4 regions of the Streptomyces sp. NPDC059875 genome follow, and region 4 is predicted to be linked to each of the others. Evidence: riboswitches for the same ligand, from Rfam matches in the RefSeq annotation. Region 4 holds a riboswitch; each other region holds the start of a gene.
What was found. A riboswitch is a leader RNA that binds a small molecule or an ion and turns the genes downstream of it on or off. The one in region 4 is predicted to bind cyclic di-AMP.
Positions count from the first base shown of each region.

Region 1 (4,936 bases), on a different contig from region 4:
TCCCGGAGCGCGCCAAGTGGCGCTACCGGCCCCGTCGCGCCTTCTGGCGCAGCAAGGTGGTCCGGGCCGTCGCCGTGATCACCGTGCTCGCGCTCTGCGCACTGGTGATCCTGGCGATGGTGCGGGAACAGACCGGCACCGAGGGCTTCCTCGTCGGCCTGGGTCTGGCCGTCCTGCCCGTCCCGCTGCTGATGGCCGCGTTCCGCTGGCTCGACCGGGTCGAACCGGGCCCGTGGCGGAATCTGATCTTCGCCTTCGCCTGGGGCGCCTGCGCCGCCACGCTCGTCGCGATCCTCGCCAACTCCTTCGCGGTCCGCTGGATCGCGACCGCCACCGCCGACCCCACCTCCGCCGACACCCTCGGCGCGACCCTCGTCGCCCCGGTCGTCGAGGAGAGCGCCAAGGCCGCCGCGATCCTGCTGATCTTCCTCTTCCGAAGACGGGACTTCACCGGTCTCGTCGACGGAGTCGTGATCGCCGGCTTCACCGCCAGCGGCTTCGCCTTCACCGAGAACATCCTCTATCTCGGCCGGGCCTTCGGCGAGGACCAGGAGTTCGGCGCGGCCGGCCTCGGTTCCGTGACCGTGGGCACCTTCTTCGTACGGATCGTGATGTCGCCGTTCGCGCATCCGCTCTTCACCGTGCTCACCGGCCTCGGCTTCGCCTTCGCCGCCCTCGCCTCCCCCCGCCGCCGGTTCCTGCGGCTGCGCCGGACGCTGCTGCCCCTCGCCGGTCTGCTCCTCGCCATGGTCATGCACGCGATGTGGAACGGATCCGCGACCGTCCTCGGGCCCTGGGGCTTCTTCCTGGTCTACGGCGTGCTCATGGTGCCCGCCTTCGGTCTGCTGACCTGGCTGGCGATATGGAGCAGGCAGCGCGAGCTGCGCACGATATCCGGGCAGCTCCCGGCGTACGCGGCGGCCGGCTGGCTCTCCCCCGCCGAACCGCTCGCGCTCTCCTCGATGCGGGCCCGCTCCATGGCCCGTGACTTCGCCCGCCGTACGTACGGCCCGCCGGCCGCCACCGCGGTCGGGGAGTACGAGGCGTTCGCGACGACACTCGCGTTCCTGCGCCACCGCGCCCAGCGCGGCGCGATCGGCCCGGACTTCACCGCCCGCGAGCAGGAGCTGCTCCACCACCTCTGGCAGCGCAAGGCGGTCGCCTCGCCCGCGCTGACCTACGCGGCGCGGGCGACCGGCCGGGTCTGGGCGCCGCCTCAGTACCTGGACTACGGCGGGTACAACCCGTACCGCAGCTAGCCGGCCGAGGCCTCGGTCAGGAGAGCGAGCTCCTCCGCCGTGAGCGTCAGGTCCGCGACCGCGACCAGGGCCGGGAGCTGCTCGACCGTACGGGCGGAGGCGATCGGCCCGGCCACGGTCGGCCGGGACGCCAGCCAGGCCAGGGCGACGGTGGCGACCTCGGCGCCGTGCGCCTCGGCCACCGTGTCGAGCGCCGCGAGGACCCGCCGGCCCCGCTCGGTCTCGGTGTGCCGGCCGGCACCGTGGGCGCGGACGCTCTCGACGGCCTTGCCGGGACGGTACTTGCCGGTGAGGAAGCCGGAGGCCAGCGCGTAGTACGGGACGGCGGCGAGCCCGGCCCGCTCGGCGGTGGCCTGGAGCTCCCCCTCGTACGTGTCGCGCGAGAGCAGGTTGTAGTGCGGCTGCAGGGCGACGTAGCGGGTCAGCCCCTCGGCGTCGGCGAAGTCGAGGGAGGCCTGCAGCCGCTCGGGCGAGATGTTGGAGGCGGCGACCGCCCGCACCTTGCCGTCCTTCACCAGCTGGTCGAGGGCGGTGACGATCTCCTCGACGGGGACGGACTCGTCGTCGAAGTGGGTGTAGTACAGGTCGATGTGGTCGGTGCCGAGCCGGCGCAGCGACTCCTCCACCGCGGCCTTGACGGTGGTCGGGGCCAGGCCCTTGTACCGGGGGTGGGCGCCGACCTTGGTGGCGACGACGATCTCGTCGCGGTTGCCGCGGGAGGCCAGCCACCTCCCGAGGATGGTCTCGGACTCGCCGCCCTCGTTGCCCTCGGCCCAGGCGGAGTAGCTGTCGGCGGTGTCGACGAAGTTGCCGCCCGCGGCGGCGTAGGCGTCGAGGACGGCGAAGGAACGTTCCTCGTCGGCGCTCCAGCCGAAGACGTTGCCGCCCAGTGCGAGCGGGAAGACGTGCAGGCCGGAGGTGCCCAGCGGGCGAAGAGAGGTCATGGGGACATCAACGACCCGCGGACGAGGGACTATTCCGGCAGCCCTGACGTCGGGGGGGTGCCGCCAGGACTGCCGGAGCCGGAGGGGACGCGCCACACGCCGAGACCGCAGCGAGCCTCGCGACCGGGCCCGAGACCCGAGCCTCGTGACCGGGCCCGAGCCTCGCCACCCAGCCGGAGCCGGAGCCCGAGCCCGCGCTTCGCGAGCGGCGCGCGCGCGTCAGAGCATCAGACCGACAGGCCCTTGTCGCGCAGCCAGGCCGCCGGGTCGATGCCGTCGCCGCCCGCGGTGTGCACCTCGAGGTGCAGGTGCGGGCCGGTCACGTTGCCGGTCGCGCCGACGCGGCCGATGGTCTCGCCGGTGCCCACGGACTGGCCCACGTTCACCGTCATCGAGGACAGGTGCGCGTACCAGACCTCCGAGCCGTCCTCCAGCTCCAGGACGATCCGGTAGCCGTAGGAGCCGGACCAGCCCGCCGACTTGATGGTGCCGCCGTGCACCGCCTTGACCGGGGTGCCGGTGGGCGCCGCGAAGTCGAGGCCGGTGTGGTAGCCGGAGGACCACATGGAGCCGGACTGGCCGTACGTGGAGGTCAGGGTGTACGAGGAGGTGGGCAGGGAGTAGCTCGCGGCGAGCTTGGCCAGGCGCTCCGCCTCGGCCTTGGCGGCCGCTTCCTCCTCGGCCTTCCTCTTCGCCTCGGCCGCCGCCTTCTCGGCCGCGTCGGCCTTCGCCGCCGCCTCGGCCGCGGCCTTCTCGGCCGCCTGCTTCTCCGCGGCGGCCTTCTCGGCGGCGTCGGCGGAGGCCTGCTGCTGCTCGGCCTGCTGGAGGATGCGGGCGCGCAGCGCCTCGCCGGCGTCCGCCGTCGACTCGGACGCGGAAGCGGAGCCCTCGGCCTTGTCCGTGCCGCCGTCGACCGGGACGGTGAGGGAGGCGGTGAGCGGCTGCGGGTTGTTCGTGCCGGAGCCCGAACCGTCCGCGCCGTCCTCGTCGGAGATGAGTTCGCCGACGCCCGGCAGCTCGGAGGCGTCCGGGAGGTTCAGGTCCGGGAGCGATATCGAGACCGGGGGCTTGTCCTTGGCGGTGGCCATGCCGCCCGCACCGACCGCCGCGATGACACCGACGCCGAGGACGGTGGAGGAGCGGGCGAAGGCCGAGCGCTGCTTCACGACCCGGTGGCGGCCACCGGAGCGGCTCTGCTGGCGGAGGGATTCCTCGGTGGGGTTCCACTCCCCCCACGTGGTGGCGTCGTCGTCCGAACCGGCGGCACCCGAGGCACCGAACGCATCGAAGGGGGCTTCGGGGGCAGGGGTGTTGGACGCCACGGAGGCGTACTCCTTTCCTTCCTTCTCGCCTACCGGGTTAGCTGACGGGTTCGGAGCAGGAAGGTCTCCTACGGGCGCTGTCGCACGGGTGCGAAAGTGCCCGATTCACCCCAAGTGGTGGTTCCCCGGTTCCTTTTCAGGATTCGGCGCGTGCGCACGGTGCCGTCTCTTGCGACGGCTGGGACGACCGCGCTGCGTTATCGAACGTTAATAGACAGGAGGGCCGGATTCCAAGCTGTTCCGGTTGATCATTCCCGAGATTGAGCCGGTACAGCCCGATTTGACCGCGCTTCAGCAAACGCCTTCCGAACCCCCAGAAACTGACGATGTATCAATTGTTATCGCAGCGGTACCTCTTCACTACGGAACGTCACGGCACCACCGGCATCGTCCGCCGCCGCTCCGGCTGCCCGGCCGCCGGACGGCTCACCGCGAGCAGCGCCATGTCGTCCGTCGACCCCCCGCCCGTGTACCGGCGGACGTCGTCCACGATCGCGTCGAGCAGTTCCTCCGGCCCCGGGAAGATCCGCCCGGCGAGCCGCTCGGCGGGATCGTAGAAGGCCCCCGCGGCATTGCGGGCCTCGGAGAGCCCGTCCGTGTAGAGGAGCAGCGTCGCCCCCGGCGGGTACGCGCTCTCGTCGGCCCGGTCCGGCCAGGCGGCCAGCTCGCCCATGCCCAGCGGCAGCGCCGGCTCGCTCGGCTCCAGGAGCCCCAGGCTCCCGTCCACGTACAGCAGCAGCGGCTCGGGATGACCGCGGTTCACCACCCGTACGCGACCGTCACCGCGCGGGATCTCGGCCAGGACGGCGGTGGTGAACCCCTCGAAGGCGTCCAGGCCGTCGCGGCGCGTGCCCTCCCGGGCCAGGGCCCGCTCCAGGCGCTGCGCGACGCCCTCGAGGGTCGCCTCCTGCTCGGCCGCCTCCCGGAAGGCGCCGATGACGACGGCGACGGCCTCGACCGCGTCGAGCCCCTTGCCCCGGACGTCACCGACCACCAGCCGTACCCCGTACGGCGTGTCCTGGACGGCGAACAGGTCGCCGCCGATGAACGCGTCCGCCTGCGCCGCCTCGTACCGCGCCGCCACCTGGAGCCCGCCGATCCGCTCGGCCGGCGTCGGAAGCACGGCCTTCTGGGCGGTCTCCGCGATCACCCGGGCCGAGGCGAGCCGTTTGCCGCTGCGCCGGACGACCCTGTTGATGAGCAGGGCGAGGGCGGAGACGGTGACGACGGTCAACGTCTCGGTGAGGGACGGGATATCGGCGACGGTGCCGTTGTACACGTGCAGACCGACGCTCGCCAGGATCGCGGCGATGCCGGTGACCAGCGTCGTCAGCATCGAGAAGAACGGGGCCGCGATGAGCGGCGCGGCCGAGAACATCGGGGAGGCCGTGTACGAGGCCGGGGTCGAGAG
Region 1 is NZ_JBHWJZ010000006.1:305,897-310,832, reverse strand. Features, by position in the region: gene ACFV9D_RS10650 (PrsW family intramembrane metalloprotease) at 1-1,259, shown strand, start outside; gene ACFV9D_RS10645 (aldo/keto reductase) at 1,256-2,203, opposite strand; gene ACFV9D_RS10640 (M23 family metallopeptidase) at 2,431-3,525, opposite strand; cyclic di-AMP (ydaO/yuaA leader) riboswitch at 3,537-3,684, opposite strand; gene ACFV9D_RS10635 (PP2C family protein-serine/threonine phosphatase) at 3,896-4,936, opposite strand, start outside.
Region 1: linked by a shared signal. The riboswitch ahead of ACFV9D_RS10640 (M23 family metallopeptidase) and the one ahead of ACFV9D_RS07060 (transglycosylase family protein) in region 4 are both predicted to bind cyclic di-AMP.

Region 2 (4,936 bases), on a different contig from region 4:
CCCGGCTCGACGGCCGCACGGCCGTGGTGGTCGACGACGGCCTGGCGACCGGCGCCACGGCGCTCGCCGCCTGCCTGGTCGTCCGCGCGCGGGGCGCCGCACGCATCGTGCTGGCCGTGCCGGTCGCCCCGGCCGGCTGGCCGGCCCGGATCGGCGGGGAGGCGGACGAGACCGCCAGCGTGCACGAGCCGGAGTTCTTCTACGCGATCGGCCAGTTCTACCAGGACTTCTCGCAGACCGCCGACGAGGAGGTCATCGCGTGCCTGGAGCGCAACCACGCCGCACACGGATCGAGCGCCCAGGACGCGGAAGTGCGCATCCCGGTCACGGAGGCGCCGGTGGCGGGGCATCTGGTGGTGCCCGAGGGCGCCGCGGGGATCGTCCTGTTCGCCCACGGCAGCGGCAGCAGCCGGCACAGCCCCCGCAACCGCGCCGTCGCCGAGGACCTGAACCGAGCCGGACTGGGCACGCTCCTCTTCGACCTGCTCACCGAGGAGGAGGCGGCCGACCGGGCCAATGTGTTCGACACGGAACTCCTGGCCGACCGGCTGGCCCGGGCCACGGCATGGCTCGGCGAACAGCCCGGCCTCCGAGGGCTGCGCACCGGGTACTTCGGCGCCAGCACCGGCGCCGCGGCCGCCCTCTGGGCCGCCGCCGACCCGGCCGCCCACGTGGCCGCGGTGGTCTCCCGCGGCGGCCGCCCGGATCTGGCGGGCCCACGCCTCGCCGCGGTGCGCGCCCCCACGCTCCTGATCGTGGGAGGCCGGGACCCCCTCGTCCTGGACCTGAACGCAGAGGCCCAGCGCCAATTGCGCTGCGAGAACGAACTCGTCGTCGTCCCCGGCGCCACTCACCTCTTCGAGGAACCGGGCACCCTCGAACGGGTCGGCGAGCTCGCGGCCGGCTGGTTCGACGACCACTTCGGCGACCGCCTCTGACAGCGCGCCCGGCCCGTGATCCGGATGTGATCAACACCCCGTAACCTCCACCCGACCAGGGGATTCACGGGGTGCACGACCAGGGTGGGGGCCAGTACATGACATACCGTCGCGCGGCGATACCGGCAGTGGCCGGAGGACTGTTGCTCACCGTGCTTCTGTGGTGGGCGGGGGCGAGCGAACAGGCGCTGCACCTGCCGGGCACCACGAGCACCATCGGCGGCCGGGCCGCCGCAGAGCTCGAAGGCTGGCTCGGCCCCTGGTCGTACGAACCCCCGGCCTCGCTCCGGTACCGGTTCCTTGCCGAGACCGACGGCGGCCGCTACCTCTCCCTGTACACCACCGGGATGCAGATCCGGTTCTGCGCGGTCTTCGCCTTCTTCGTGGCCGGAGCGCTGCTCCTGGTCCGCAGGCTGCCGCCGGTGCAGGGCCGGATGCCGGCCGCGCTGCTCGCGGTGTGGGCCTGGGGCATGGTGGCCGGGATGCTGGCGGTGGCGGTCTCCGCGCCGTGGCTGATCGCCGCCCACGGGCGCGGCAGTTATCGCTTCCTGCCGCAGCTGGCGAGCCTGATCTCCTCCGGGCGCCAGGTCCTCGTGGGCGCCGCGCTGCTCGCGGCGGCGGTGACGGTGCTCGCCGCGCGGGTCACCGCCAAGGGCGCAGGTCCGCTGCCGCAGGAGGTCGTCCCCGCGCGCGCCGCCCGCCTCGCCGCCACCGTCGGGACCGCGGTGATCGCCCTCTCCCTGGCGGTCCTCTCGTACCATCCGGTCGCCGCCGCTCTCCAGACCGTCTCCCCGGACGGCGGGTTCTTCGCCGAACCGGGCGAACTCCTGCGCCTGTGGCTGCTGCTCGGCGCCTGGGCGAGCCCGGCGGGCGGGCCGCTGGGCGACTGGCTGCTGTACCGGGCCGCCGACGTCCTGTTGCTCGTCGTGGTGTGGTGGTCCCTGCGGCGCTTGCCCGGACTGCTCACCCGGGCCACGGTCCCGGCGATGGCCGCGGGCGCGGTCTGCGCGACCGTCCTCGGGCTGCTGGCGAGCCAGATGCTGCGGGTGGCGACGGACGGGTCGGGCCTGCGCTGGGGTCTGCTGCACGCGTCCGCCACCCTCGGAAGCGGCGTCCCGGCCGCCCTCACCTGGGGCCTGCTCGCGGGAGTCGCGGCTGTCGTGACGCTGCGGGTGGCAGTGCGCCGCACGGAGCCCCGCGCCGACGCCGCGGTCTCCGCCCAGGTGTGATGGTTCAGCCGGTGAGTGCCACGTCTCGGAGGTGCGTGATGGTCGGACAGGTGGCTCGGCGAGGTGTTCGGCTCGGGGTGCGCATCGGCTTGGTGTCGGCGATCGCCTTCGGCTCGCTATGGCTCGTCGGTGCCGCGATGTGGCTCTCCACCGGGGCGTACCCAGGCGGTGTGGCGGGTCTCATGCGTGGCGTTGTCGCAGTGGGCGGAAGCCTGGTGATCGGGGTTCTGCTCGGTGCGGTGACCGGTGTGGCCCTGGGACTGTCGCCTGAATGGGTGGCCGCTCGGGCTCCGCTGCGGGGTCTGCTCGCCGGCCTTGTCGCGAGCACCGTGTTCCTGGGCCAAACCGTTGTGGTGGCGGTCGGCAGCGACGGAGGCTACGGGCCGATGTTGCTCACCCTCCTTGCCACGCCGGTGATCGGTGGTGTGGCGGCCGCCCACAGCGGGGACGTCCTGGGACGCACACACCACCACTCCTGGTTGTCGGGCACGCGGCGGCGTCGCTAGGCCCTGTCCCCTCCGCGACCCTGGCGGGACGCCGAAGCCCCGGCCCAGGAGGGACCGGGGCCGGGGCGTGGAGTCGACGCGGATCGAGGGTCAGTACGCCCCGTTGACGTTGTCGATGGAGCCGTAGCGGTCCGCGGCGTAGTTGCAGGCCGCGGTGATGTTGGCGACCGGGTCGAACAGGTCCATCGACGTGCCGGGCACGTGGTAGGCCAGGAAGGTCGGCTCGATGACCTGCAGGAGACCCTTGGACGGGGTGCCCTTGACGGCGTTCGAGTCCCACAGGTTGATGGCCTGCGGGTTGCCGGAGGACTCGCGCATGATGTTGCGGTGGATGCCCTCGTACGTGCCCGGAATGCCGTACTTCGCCATGACGTCGAGGGACTCGCGGATCCAGCCGTCGAGGTCGTTGGTGTAGCTCTTGGCGGCCGCAGGGGCGGCCGCAGCGGGCGCGGCGGCGGAGGCCGCGGGGGCCTTCTTCGCGGGAGCCGCCTTGGCGGGAGTGGCGCTCCGCTGCTGCGAGCGGTCGGCCCGGTCGGTCTCCGTGCGCGCGGCGGACTTCGGCTTCTTCGGAGCGGTGGCGGATTTCCCGCGGAGCGTCAGTTCGAGGCCGGGGTGGATAAGTGACGGGTTGTCACCCACGGCGCTGCGATTCGCTCGGTACAGGGCCTGCCAGCCACCCTTCACACCCTGCTCGTGCGCGATCACCGAAAGGGAGTCGCCGCGAACGACCTTATAGGTCTTGGCGGCGGAATTCTGGGCGGCGGGAATTGATTCCACGATCTTCGCCGGGGCGCTGAAGACGGTCGTCTTGGCGGGGGCGGTCTCGGGGGTCGTGGCGGGCGCCGCGTGCGCGGTGGCCGTGGCGACCAGGGGCAGGGCCAGTGCCGCGCCACCCGTGCTGGCCAGGGCGATACCGCGGGTCAGGGGACGTCGCTTGGGGCGCCGGTGCTTACCGTGTGCGGGCATGTCGCATTCCTCTCCGGCGCCTGCGGGGTGAGCTGTCGGGTTCGGGCTGGAGATGCCCGGCCGCACACGTGCGACTTCACCCCGAGCCGTTCCGGATAATCCGTACCGGCGAATACGTGGGTCCCCCGCTCCTGCCTTCGGGTGAATGATCGGTATTTCCGGACGGTGGCAGGATTCGGCGATCCATCCGGGTCGAGGTGACCGTAGGCGAGAAATGTCGGCCGAAACAAGACGCCGCGTACCCGGGTAATTCACGACGGCCCTGTTCGCCCCGCCCTCCGCGCCGAACTTCCTTGAAGGACAAGGGAACGGAACGTGCCGGAAGATCGTCGCCACCCCCTGGTGATTCATCTCACCCGGAGTGCCAAATCGGTCATTACGGTAAATTCAGCTGAGTTGAGAAAAGGGATGCAAGGGCGAGTGATATCCCTTGCATCCCTTGTATCCCTTTTAGTGGGAACTGTGGCTGTACGTCAGCCCGTGATGCTCGCCGCGCCCGTCTCGATGTGGCCGGTGTAGCGGCGCGACCAGGTGCCGTCGACGTCGGCGAGGATCGTGAAGTCGTACCAGCCGTTGTGGTACGCGACGGCGTTGAAGAAGTCCTCACGCGAGGAGTTCGCGGCGACCGTGTACGTCCACGGCCCGTCCGTGCGGTAGGCGTTCGAGCGGATGGTGAAGGTCACCGGGGCGGCGGAGGTGTTGGTCATCTTGAAGTAGATCGCCGTCTTCCCGGTGCCCGGCTCGGTCGCGAACCGCGCCGCCACCTCGATCGACTTGCCCGCCTTCGAGGCGTCGCCGATGAAGCGCCGCAGGAAGCGGTTGGGGCCCATCATCGAGATGTCGTACTTGCCCGACCCGGACCCGAGCCCGATGTTGAAGTAGTCCGTGGATGTCGCGCCCGGGTCGACCGTGTACTGCCAGGCCGCCGTCTCCCGGTGCTGGTGCGGATGGATCGTGAAGTGCGCGGCACGCTTCGCCTGCGCGCCCTGGTTCGTCATCGAGAACCAGGCGAGGATCTTGCCCGCATCCCCGAACTCGAACCGGTCGAGGTTCCCGTTGACCTGGTAGGGCACGGCGCGCGCCGGGCGGGTGCCGGACTCCTGCGCGGGCAGGGCGTTGTCCTGCGGCACCGGATTGGGCAGCGGGGCGCAGTTGGACTGCCCGATGACCTTGGCGGTGGAGGGAAGGCCCGAGGGGACGCCGTACACCGGGCGCGCGAAGTCGAAGACGCCCGTCAGGTCGCCGGTGACCTTCCGCCGCCAGGCGCTGATGTTCGGGCAGGTGGCGGGGGTGCCGA
Region 2 is NZ_JBHWJZ010000041.1:6,055-10,990, forward strand. Features, by position in the region: gene ACFV9D_RS33605 (phosphoribosyltransferase family protein) at 1-938, shown strand, start outside; gene ACFV9D_RS33610 (hypothetical protein) at 1,037-2,167, shown strand; gene ACFV9D_RS33615 (hypothetical protein) at 2,245-2,673, shown strand; gene ACFV9D_RS33620 (transglycosylase SLT domain-containing protein) at 2,764-3,639, opposite strand; cyclic di-AMP (ydaO/yuaA leader) riboswitch at 3,644-3,830, opposite strand; gene ACFV9D_RS33625 (phosphocholine-specific phospholipase C) at 4,113-4,936, opposite strand, start outside.
Region 2: linked by a shared signal. The riboswitch ahead of ACFV9D_RS33620 (transglycosylase SLT domain-containing protein) and the one ahead of ACFV9D_RS07060 (transglycosylase family protein) in region 4 are both predicted to bind cyclic di-AMP.

Region 3 (4,936 bases), on a different contig from region 4:
AGGGGCTCTTCGCCCAGATGGTCGTCGTCCCGCTGCTCCAGCGGCACCGGATCCTCACCCAGGTGTCGGGGGACCACCTGGAGGTGATCAAGCTGATTCCGCCGCTGGTCATCGACGAGGAGGACGTGGACCGGTTCGTGACGGCGTTCACGGCAGTGATGGACGACGCCCATGGCGGTGGCGGACTGATGTGGGACTTCGGGAAAACGCTGGTCAAGCAGGCGGTGGCGCAGCGCTGAGAACGCGGGCGACGCGGCTTTTGCCTCTGGGGCAAGAAATTTGCCTCAGAGGAAAGATCCTGGCGGAATGGAGGCATGGAGCACCTCCCCGGGGAGCAGTCCCCGGATCCTGCCGCACCGGACGTACCGGCCCCTGCCACCCAGGACGTCCTGCCGGACGTCGCCCCGCAGCTGCGCGGCCTGCGCCGGCGTCGCGGGCTGACCCTGGAGGCCGCCGCCCAGCGGGCGAGTCTCTCCCCGGCGCACCTCTCCCGGCTCGAGACGGGCCGCCGACAGCCCTCGCTGCCCATGCTGCTCGCCCTGGCCCGTATCTACGGTACGACGGTCTCCGAGCTCCTCGGCGAGGTTCCGCCCGAGCGTGATCCGATCGTCCGGGCCGGCCGGTCCGAGCCCGTCGAGGCCGACGGCTGGACCTACCGCCAGGCCGGTGGGCCCGGCCGCGCCCTGCAGGCGCTCCGGGTCCACGTGCCGTACGCCACCCGGGCCGACATCGTGCGCGTCCATCCCGGGGAGGAGTGGCTGCACGTCCTCGAGGGGCAGGTGCGCCTCGCGCTCGGCGACGCCGTGCACGTGCTCGACCCGGGGGACAGCGCGCACTTCGACTCGCTCACCCCGCACCGCATCGGGGCCGCCGGCCGCGGCGGGGCCGAGCTCCTCTTCGTCCACACGCTGATGCAGAGCCCCGCCGCCGAGCTGTGCCTCGGCGACGGAGCCCCGCATCTCCGCTGAGCCCTTCGGAAAGGGGCCGATATGTCCGAGAAGTCCGCGCCGATCACCGGTGAGGAACGTGGAGAGGGCAAGTTCCCCAAGGGGCTGGTGCTCCGGCTCTTCGCCTATCTGGTGGCCGGGCACCTCTTCGCCGGGTTCCTCTATCTGCTGTTCATGCTCGGTGGGCAGAACCAGTAGCGGGCGGGTGCGTGCTCACGCCTCGACGACGAGCCGTTCGCGCAGCCGCGCCCGGGTCTCCGGGCTGAGCTTCAGGCCGTCCGAGAGGTAGCTCTCGACCGTGCCCCAGGTCTGCTCGATCGTCTCGAACGCGGCCCGCAGATACTCCAGGCGCGCGTCGAAGAGCGGGCTGAGCAGCTCCATCACCTCGGGCGACATGGCGTCCGCGGAGGTGGAGCTGCGGCGTACCTTGTACCGGCGGTGCGGGTCGTTCGACTTCACGTAGTCGGCCTCGATCGCCTCGCGCTCGACCCCCACCGCGAGCAGCGAGATGGCGATGGCCAGCCCCGCCCGGTCCTTTCCGGCCGCGCAGTGCATCAGCGCGGGGACGCTGTCCTCGGCCATCGCGTACAGGATGCGGCTGTGCTCCGCGGTCCGCTCGACAATCATCTTCCGGTACGAATCGGACATTCGGTCGGCCGCCTTGCCGTCGCCGAGGGCGGCGCGGAGCTGCTCCAGTTCACCGGTGCTGACCAGCTTCCAGAATTCCTTGCCGTCGGCCGGGTCGTTGAGCGGTATGTTCACGTTCCGTACGCCGGGAAGTTCGACGTCCAGCCCCTCGACCTTCCGGTCCGCGTGGTTGCGGAAGTCGAAGATCGTGTGCAGCTCGAGGGTGGCCAGGAAGGCCGCGTCCTCCTCGGTGGCATGCGCGAGGTGGCCGCTGCGGAAGAGGCGTCCGAACCGCACCGATCCGCCGTCCACGGTCGGCAGGCCGCCCACGTCCCGGAAGTTGCGCACCCCGGTGAGCTCGGGTTCGGTCGACGGGACCTGCGGCAGCTGCTGCGTCACGAGTGCTCCTGAGGGTTGACGGATCGAGATCGGTTCCTGGGGCAATCATCCCGGGTGCGGCCGTTCTCGTGCACCCCCGGGTCAGGGAATGGGTGTTCTGTCCGAATTGAGCCCTTCGATATAACGCGCCCTGGTTGCAGGGGAGATGGGCTTCGGCGCGTGAGCAGCGTCATAAAGGTGACGGACCGTGCCTGATCGTCTTGCGCAATCCCCGTACCGGAAAAGGAAATCGAGGTTCCGTCATCCACGGAGGGTGACCGGAATTCGTTGCGAATATCAAGCCCGGGAATGCGTGCGGAAAACGGTGGCTTGTTCGCGCCGACCCCGCTCGTCTAGCGTCACCGTCAATCCGGTCGGACCGCCGAATCCTGCCACCGTCCGGAATCCGCACCCACCCACGTATGGCAGGAGCGGGGGACCCAGGTAAGTACGCCGAACCGGTCGATCCGGACGGCTCGGGGTGAAGTCGCGTGAGAACGCGGCCGGACATCTCCAGTCCGAACCCGACAGCTCACCTCGCAGGCGACGGAGAGGAATTCGCCATGCCCGCGAAGGGTAAGCACCGCCGTCCCAAGGTCAACCCGATCACGCGCGGATTCGTCGCCGCCGGCACCGGTGGTGCCGTCGTCGCCCTGCCGCTCCTCGGTGCGACCGGAGCCCACGCCGCCGACAAGGGCGCCCCGACCGTGACGCCCGAGCAGGCCGTCGCCGCCGTCGCCGCGGCTCCGTCCACCGCCCCGGCCGCCGCTCCCGCAGCGAAGGTGAAGACGTACTCCGTCGTCCCCGGCGACTACCTGTCCAAGATCGCCGCTGAGCACCACCTGGCCGGCGGCTGGAAGAAGCTCTACGAGGACAACCGCCAGGTCGTCGGCGAGAACCCCTCGCTGATCCACCCCGGCATGAAGCTCACCCTCGGCGCCAAGTCGACGGCCAAGGCCGCAGCGCCCAAGGCCAAGGCCCCCAAGGCCGCTCCGAAGGCCGCGCCCAAGGCGGAGAAGTCCTCCGCGGATTCCGCCGAGTCGCGCAGCTCGCGCAGCAGCGACCGCAGCACTCCGGAGTCCACGCCGGCTTCCCAGCCCGCGCAGTCCGCCCCCGCGCAGGCCTCGTCCTCCGGTTGGGTCGCCCCGGTCAGCGGTGGCGTCTCCACCCCGTACCGCGCGTCCGGCGCGATGTGGTCCTCCGGCTACCACACCGGTGTCGACTTCATCGCCTCCTCGGGTACCTCGGTCAAGGCCGTCGGCGCGGGCACCGTCTACTCCGCGGGCAACAGCGGCTCGTACGGCAACGAGGTCGTCATCCAGCACGCCGACGGCACGTTCTCGCAGTACGCCCACCTCTCCTCCCTGGGCGTCTCCGCCGGGCAGACCGTCGCGGGCGGCCAGGAGATCGGTCTCTCCGGCTCGACCGGCAACTCCACCGGTCCGCACCTGCACTTCGAGATCCGCACCGGACCGAGCTACGGCTCGGACGTCGACCCGCTGGCCTACCTGCGCTCGCACGGCGTCTCCATCTGACGTACACCCAGCACCCGAAGGGGCCCGGCACCTGTGTGCCGGGCCCCTTCGGGTTCCGTCGTATTCCGGCTTGGCGGAATCTTGACCGGTGGCGTATCTCACCCGGCGTCAACCCCTCCTTACGGTCGCGTAGGTCACACCCGTGAGGGAAAGATGAGCTCTCGTGGCAGACGATTCGAGAGCAAGAGACATGGACGTATTCGGGTCGTACGCGGCGATCGGTGACAGCTTCACCGAGGGTGTCGGAGACCCGGGGCCCGATGGGAAGTACGTGGGCTGGGCGGACCGCTTCGCGGTCCTGCTCGCCGACCAGCTGCCGGAGCACGACGCATTCCGTTACGCCAACCTGGCCGTACGCGGCCGCCTCCTCGACCAGATCGTGGAGGAGCAGGTCCCCAGGGCGAAGGAACTCGCCCCCGACCTGGTGAGCTTCTGCGCGGGGGGCAACGACATCATCCGCCCGGGCACCGACCCGGACGACGTCGCCGAGCGTTTCGAGCGCGCCGTCGCCGATCTGACCTCTGCCGTCGGCACGGTCATGGTGACGACCGGCTTCGACACCCGCGACGTACCCGTGCTGCGCCATCTGCGCGGCAAGATCGCCACGTACACGGCTCATGTGCGGGCCATCGCGGACCGCTACGACTGCCCGGTCCTGGACCTGTGGTCGCTCAAGTCGGTGCAGGACAGGCGGGCTTGGGACGACGACCGACTGCACCTCTCGCCCGAGGGCCACACCCGGGTCGCGCTGCGCGCAGCCCAGGTCCTCGGCATGGAGGTGCCCGCCGACCCGGACCAGCCGTGGCCCCCGCTGCCGCCGAGGCGCACTCTGGAGGTGCGCCGCGACGACGTCCAATGGGCCAAGGAGTACCTCGTCCCGTGGATCGGGCGGCGCCTGCGGGGCGAGAGCTCGGGGGATCACGTGGAGGCCAAGCGCCCCGACCTCATGCCCCTCTGAGCACGGCGGGGATCCGTTCCAGGACACCGCCGGCGAACACGTCGTACAGCGGCAGCGTCTCCAGATGGACGTAGCCGATGTGGCAGTCGCAGACGGCGAGGGGGCAGGCGCGGGGGCGCAGGGCGGCACGGTACGACCCGTCGTACAGGTTGCCGAGCTCGGCCTTCACGAAGTGACAGCGTCGCACCGTCCCGTCGCCGTCCACCGAGATCACCGACTCGCCGGTCCGGCAGGGGAGACCGGCCGAGCGGTGCGGGCGGCGGCTGTACGGGAAGAGGGGGTCGAGGGCCGTCCAGCCCTCGGCCTCCTCGTCCGTGTACGTGTGCCCCTCGGCCGCGTTCACCCAGAGATAGACGTGGGCCGGGAGGTCCGCCCGCAGTCGGCGGGCGTGCTCCTCGTGCTCCGGGAGGCCGACGATCCCGACGCTGAAACGCGTGCCCCGGGCGGCCAGCTCACGGCACTTGGCGAGGAAACGGTCGTACGGCGTCTGC
Region 3 is NZ_JBHWJZ010000001.1:446,337-451,272, reverse strand. Features, by position in the region: gene ACFV9D_RS01810 (aspartate aminotransferase family protein) at 1-239, shown strand, start outside; gene ACFV9D_RS01805 (helix-turn-helix domain-containing protein) at 315-968, shown strand; gene ACFV9D_RS01800 (DUF6126 family protein) at 990-1,145, shown strand; gene ACFV9D_RS01795 (tyrosine-protein phosphatase) at 1,161-1,973, opposite strand; cyclic di-AMP (ydaO/yuaA leader) riboswitch at 2,323-2,511, shown strand; gene ACFV9D_RS01790 (peptidoglycan DD-metalloendopeptidase family protein) at 2,516-3,487, shown strand; gene ACFV9D_RS01785 (SGNH/GDSL hydrolase family protein) at 3,651-4,445, shown strand; gene ACFV9D_RS01780 (STM4011 family radical SAM protein) at 4,432-4,936, opposite strand, start outside.
Region 3: linked by a shared signal. The riboswitch ahead of ACFV9D_RS01790 (peptidoglycan DD-metalloendopeptidase family protein) and the one ahead of ACFV9D_RS07060 (transglycosylase family protein) in region 4 are both predicted to bind cyclic di-AMP.

Region 4 (4,936 bases):
CCGGCAGGTATGCGAAGGGCTGCCGCGGGCGCAGCGTCAGCACCGCCAGGTCCTCGCCGAGCCGCTCGTGGCGCGCCACGACGGCGTCCCACCAGGCCGGCTCCCCGTCCGCCGCCGCCTCCTCGGCGCCCCGCATCATGAGCTCGGCGACGTACCCGTACGCCTCGGTCCACGTCTTCTCGGCCTCGACGGTCCAGGCGGCCCCCGCGGCGTGCGCGAACGCGGCGGTCAGGCTGGCCCCGACGGAGGCGTAGAGGGCGGGCGAGGCCAGAAACTTGCGGTGGTCCCGGCCCAGATGCGCGAGGTACCCCGGCAGCCCGGGGTCCTCCAGATGGGTCACGACATGGGTGAGCGCGGCGAAGAGCCGGTCGCGCTGGGGGCGCATGTCCTCGGGGAAGAGCTCGCGGACGCCCGGGTTGTTCCAGAAGAGATGGGAGTAGAAGAAGGTGACGGCGTGTTCGGCCCGTCTCTCGACGACGGCGAACGTGCTTCTGAGCAACTGGGCATCCACCCGGGAGAATCTAGGCCACGCCTCTTCACCGGACGATCACATCGCGAGGGTCCGACCGCCGCCCCCGGCCGTCCGCGCGCCCGCCCGCCGGCGACCTTGTACCGTCTCAGGGTGAGCACGCCCCCCGCCCCCGAGCTCTTCACCTGGGAGTTCGCCACCGACCCGTACCCCGCCTACGCCTGGCTGCGCGAGCACGCGCCCGTCCACCGGGCGAAGCTGCCCAGCGGGGTCGAGGCCTGGCTGGTGACGCGGTACGCGGACGCCCGGCAGGCCCTCGCCGACCAGCGGCTTTCGAAGAACCCGGCGCACCACGACGAGCCCGCGCACGCCAAGGGGAAGACCGGGATCCCGGGGGAGCGCAAGGCCGAGCTGATGACACATCTGCTCAACATCGACCCACCCGACCACACCCGGCTGCGGCGGCTGGTGTCGAAGGCGTTCACCCCGCGCCGGGTCGCCGAGTTCGCTCCGCGCGTGCAGGAGCTGACCGACCGGCTCATCGACTCCTTCGCGGAGAAGGGCTCCGCCGACCTCATCCACGAGTTCGCCTTCCCGCTGCCCATCTACGCGATCTGCGACCTGCTCGGCGTGCCGCGCGAGGACCAGGACGACTTCCGGGACTGGGCCGGAATGATGATCCGGCACGGTGGAGGCCCGCGCGGCGGGGTGGCGCGCTCGGTCAAGAAGATGCGCGGCTATCTCGCGGAGCTGATCCACCGCAAGCGGCTCGACCCCGGCGACGACCTGATCTCGGGGCTGATCAAGGCCTCCGACCACGGCGAGCACCTCACCGAGAACGAGGCCGCCGCGATGGCCTTCATCCTCCTCTTCGCCGGCTTCGAGACCACGGTCAACCTCGTGGGCAACGGGGTGTACGCCCTGCTGCGCAACCCCGATCAGCGCGAGCGGCTCCAGGCCTCGCTCGCGGCGGGGGACCGGGGTCTCCTGGAGACCGGGGTCGAGGAGCTGCTGCGCTACGACGGGCCGGTGGAGCTGGCGACCTGGCGGTACGCCATGGAGCCGCTGACCATCGGCGGACAGGAGATCCCGGCGGGCGACCCGGTCCTGGTCGTGCTGGCCGCCGCCGACCGTGACCCGGCGCGCTTCGACGAACCGGACACGCTCGATCTGTCCCGGCGGGACAACCAGCACCTGGGGTACGGGCACGGCATCCACTACTGCATCGGCGCCCCGCTCGCCCGGCTGGAGGGCCAGATCGCGCTCGCGACGCTGCTGACTCGCCTGCCGGACCTGCGACTTGCCGCCGATCCGGCCGATCTGCGGTGGCGCGGCGGGCTCATCATGCGTGGATTGCGCACGCTTCCGGTGGAGTTCGCCCCAGTTGTCAGCTGACGGTCCGTCAAGACTGTGACTTTTACGTGATCTCCGCTGCATCGACTTGTAACAGACGTTCGAATGCCGCTACGTTCACCGTCACCTCAGCAGTCACGCGAAAGGCAGCTCCGCATGCGCTCCGGGAACGGTCGACACCGCAGACCCCGCCAGGCCCCCGCCATCGTCGTCGCCGCAGGCGTGACGGGATCGGCCCTCGCGCTGCCGCTGCTCGCCGCGGGCTCCGCCTCCGCCGCCGACGCCCCCACCTGGGACCGGGTCGCCGAGTGCGAGTCGGGCGGCCTGTGGAGCGCCCACTTCGGCAACGGGCTCTACGGTGGCCTCCAGTTCACCCAGGAGACCTGGGAGACGTACGGCGGTCTGTCGTACGCGAGCAGTGCCGACCTCGCCAGCCGCGCGCAGCAGATCGCGGTGGCCGAAAAGGCGCTCGCCGCGGGGTCCACGCAGTGGGCCACCTGTGCCCCGATCGCGGGGCTGGCGAACGACGGCGCCGCGCCCGGTGTCGACCCGGGCCCTGCGGTCACGCCGGCGGAGCCCACGGGTCCCGTCGCGGAGTCGAACCGGACCGCCGGCCTCCCGCTCACCCCCGAAGCCGCCACGCCCGACGCCGCCACCCCTGAGTCGCCCGTCACCCCCGGGGCCACCCCGCCTTCGACCCCGACCCCGGGCACCACCCCCGAGACGCTCGTCACGCCCTCCGCGCCGGTGACGACGCCGGGCACCGGCAAGCACCGGGGCGACGCAGCTCCGGAGGAGACGCTCAATCCGGACAAGAATGGCGAAAAGGGTCGACACGCCTCGCCGACTGACGCACCGACACAGGACGCCACCCCTGGTACGGATGTGACGAATCCGGACAGTGCGGATGTAACGGATGTCGAGGGCGCCGAGGATGCCGAGAGCGGCAAGGGTGCCGAGGCCGGCAAGGACGTTACGGACACCAAGGGCACTTCGGGCGAATACACCGTCAAGCCGGGCGACAACCTCACCGACATTGCTCGGGAGAACGAACTCCCGGGCGGCTGGGGCGCCCTCTACGACGCCAACCGCTCGACGGTGGGCGCCGACCCGGACCTCATCCTCCCTGGCCAGAGCCTCGATCTGACGATCGGTCTCCCCGTGAAGTAGGGGTAGTTCGGGGTCGTATGTCCGGTTCTGTGCAAGTGAGACATGGGTCTCTTTGTCTCAACTGGCGTGTCGCGTCCGCAAACTTTGCTTCCGTCACCTCTCACCTGCGTAAACACCCTTCGTCCCGAAGCGAGTAGGGCCGATTTTTCCCCAATGGACGTCTTTGAACTTCGGAGAGGTCTGTGTCTACGGTCGTCACCGCTCGCCACCGCGGGCCCCGTCGACCGAAACGCCGAATCCTGCCGTCGGCCGATGGGAACAGTCGTCGCGTCGAGCGCCGAAGGCAGGAGCGGGGGACCCAAGGTAAGTGCCGCCCCCGGCCGTTGAGACAGACGGCCGACGGAGCGGCTTGGGGTGAAGCCGCGCGCTAGGTCGCGCGGCCGGGCAACTCACATGGCCCGAACCCGACAGCTCACCTCGCAGGCGTCGGTGAGGAGAAGTCCCATGCTGTTTTCCGCCAAGGGCAAACACCGTCGTCCCTCCAAGGCCACCCGCGCCGTCGCCCTCGCCGGTGTCGCCGGTGTCGCCGTCGCCGCCCCGCTGATGACCGCCGGGTCCGCCTCGGCCGCCACCGCCTCCGAGTGGGACGCCGTCGCCCAGTGCGAGTCCGGCGGCAACTGGTCCATCAACACCGGCAACGGCTACTACGGCGGCCTGCAGTTCTCCGCCTCCACCTGGGCCGCCTACGGTGGCACCGCGTACGCCGCCACCGCCGACCAGGCCTCGAAGTCGCAGCAGATCGCCGTCGCCGAGAAGGTCCTGGCCGGCCAGGGCAAGGGCGCCTGGCCGAGCTGTGGCGTGGGCCTCTCCAGCGCCGCCTACACCGGTGGTGCCGCCGAGAGCGCGCCGGCCCAGCCGGCCGCCCCGAAGCAGCAGGAGCGTCAGGCCGAGCAGCCGACGACCCGCAGCGAGCAGCGGACCGCGCCGAAGGCCGACGCGAAGAAGACCGTCACCACCCCGACCGGCAAGAAGGTCAAGAAGGGTGACGGCGAGTACAAGGTCGTCGCCGGTGACACCCTGAGCAAGATCGCCGCCGCCCACGACGTCAAGGGCGGCTGGGAGAAGCTCTTCGAGCTCAACAAGGACGTCGTCGAGGACGCCGACCTGATCTACCCGGGCCAGCAGCTTCACCTGAAGTGAGCCCGGCGGTTCGCGTGAGTCCGGCGGCTCACGCGGCCCCTCCGACCCTCCCGCGGTGACCACCCCGGTCCGACGTGCTCTTCCCCCGTGCGCGTCGGGCCGGGGTTTCCGCGTTACCGAAGGGTAGCTTCGGGGTCGTTCGTCCCCTGATGCATGCCCTTGGGTCCTTTTTCGTCCCAGGGGGCGGGCGCCCGGCTGGCTGGAGCCCCAGAGCCGGTTAGGCTCTTGTCGCAAGGCCAAAGCGACCCTGCACAGCTTGCGTCACATCTAGCGTCACATCCCAGAAGGAGATGCTCGTGCCGTCCATCGACGTCGTCGTAGCCCGGGAAATCCTGGACTCCCGAGGCAACCCCACGGTCGAGGTCGAGGTCGGCCTCGACGACGGCAGCACCGGCCGTGCTGCCGTTCCGTCCGGTGCCTCCACCGGTGCGTTCGAGGCCATTGAGCTCCGTGACGGAGACAAGAACCGCTACCAGGGCAAGGGCGTCGAGAAGGCCGTCCTCGCCGTGATCGAGCAGATCGGCCCGGAGCTCGTCGGCTACGACGCCACCGAGCAGCGCCTCATCGACCAGGCCATGTTCGACCTGGACGCCACCGACAACAAGGCCTCGCTCGGCGCCAACGCCATCCTCGGCGTCTCCCTCGCCGTCGCGCACGCCGCCTCCGAGGCCTCCGACCTCCCGCTCTTCCGCTACCTGGGCGGCCCGAACGCGCACCTGCTGCCCGTTCCGATGATGAACATCCTGAACGGCGGCTCGCACGCCGACTCCAACGTGGACATCCAGGAGTTCATGATCGCCCCGA
Region 4 is NZ_JBHWJZ010000004.1:255,101-260,036, forward strand. Features, by position in the region: gene ACFV9D_RS07045 (globin domain-containing protein) at 1-511, opposite strand, end outside; gene ACFV9D_RS07050 (cytochrome P450) at 623-1,864, shown strand; gene ACFV9D_RS07055 (transglycosylase family protein) at 1,979-2,992, shown strand; cyclic di-AMP (ydaO/yuaA leader) riboswitch at 3,258-3,433, shown strand; gene ACFV9D_RS07060 (transglycosylase family protein) at 3,437-4,132, shown strand; gene eno (phosphopyruvate hydratase) at 4,423-4,936, shown strand, end outside.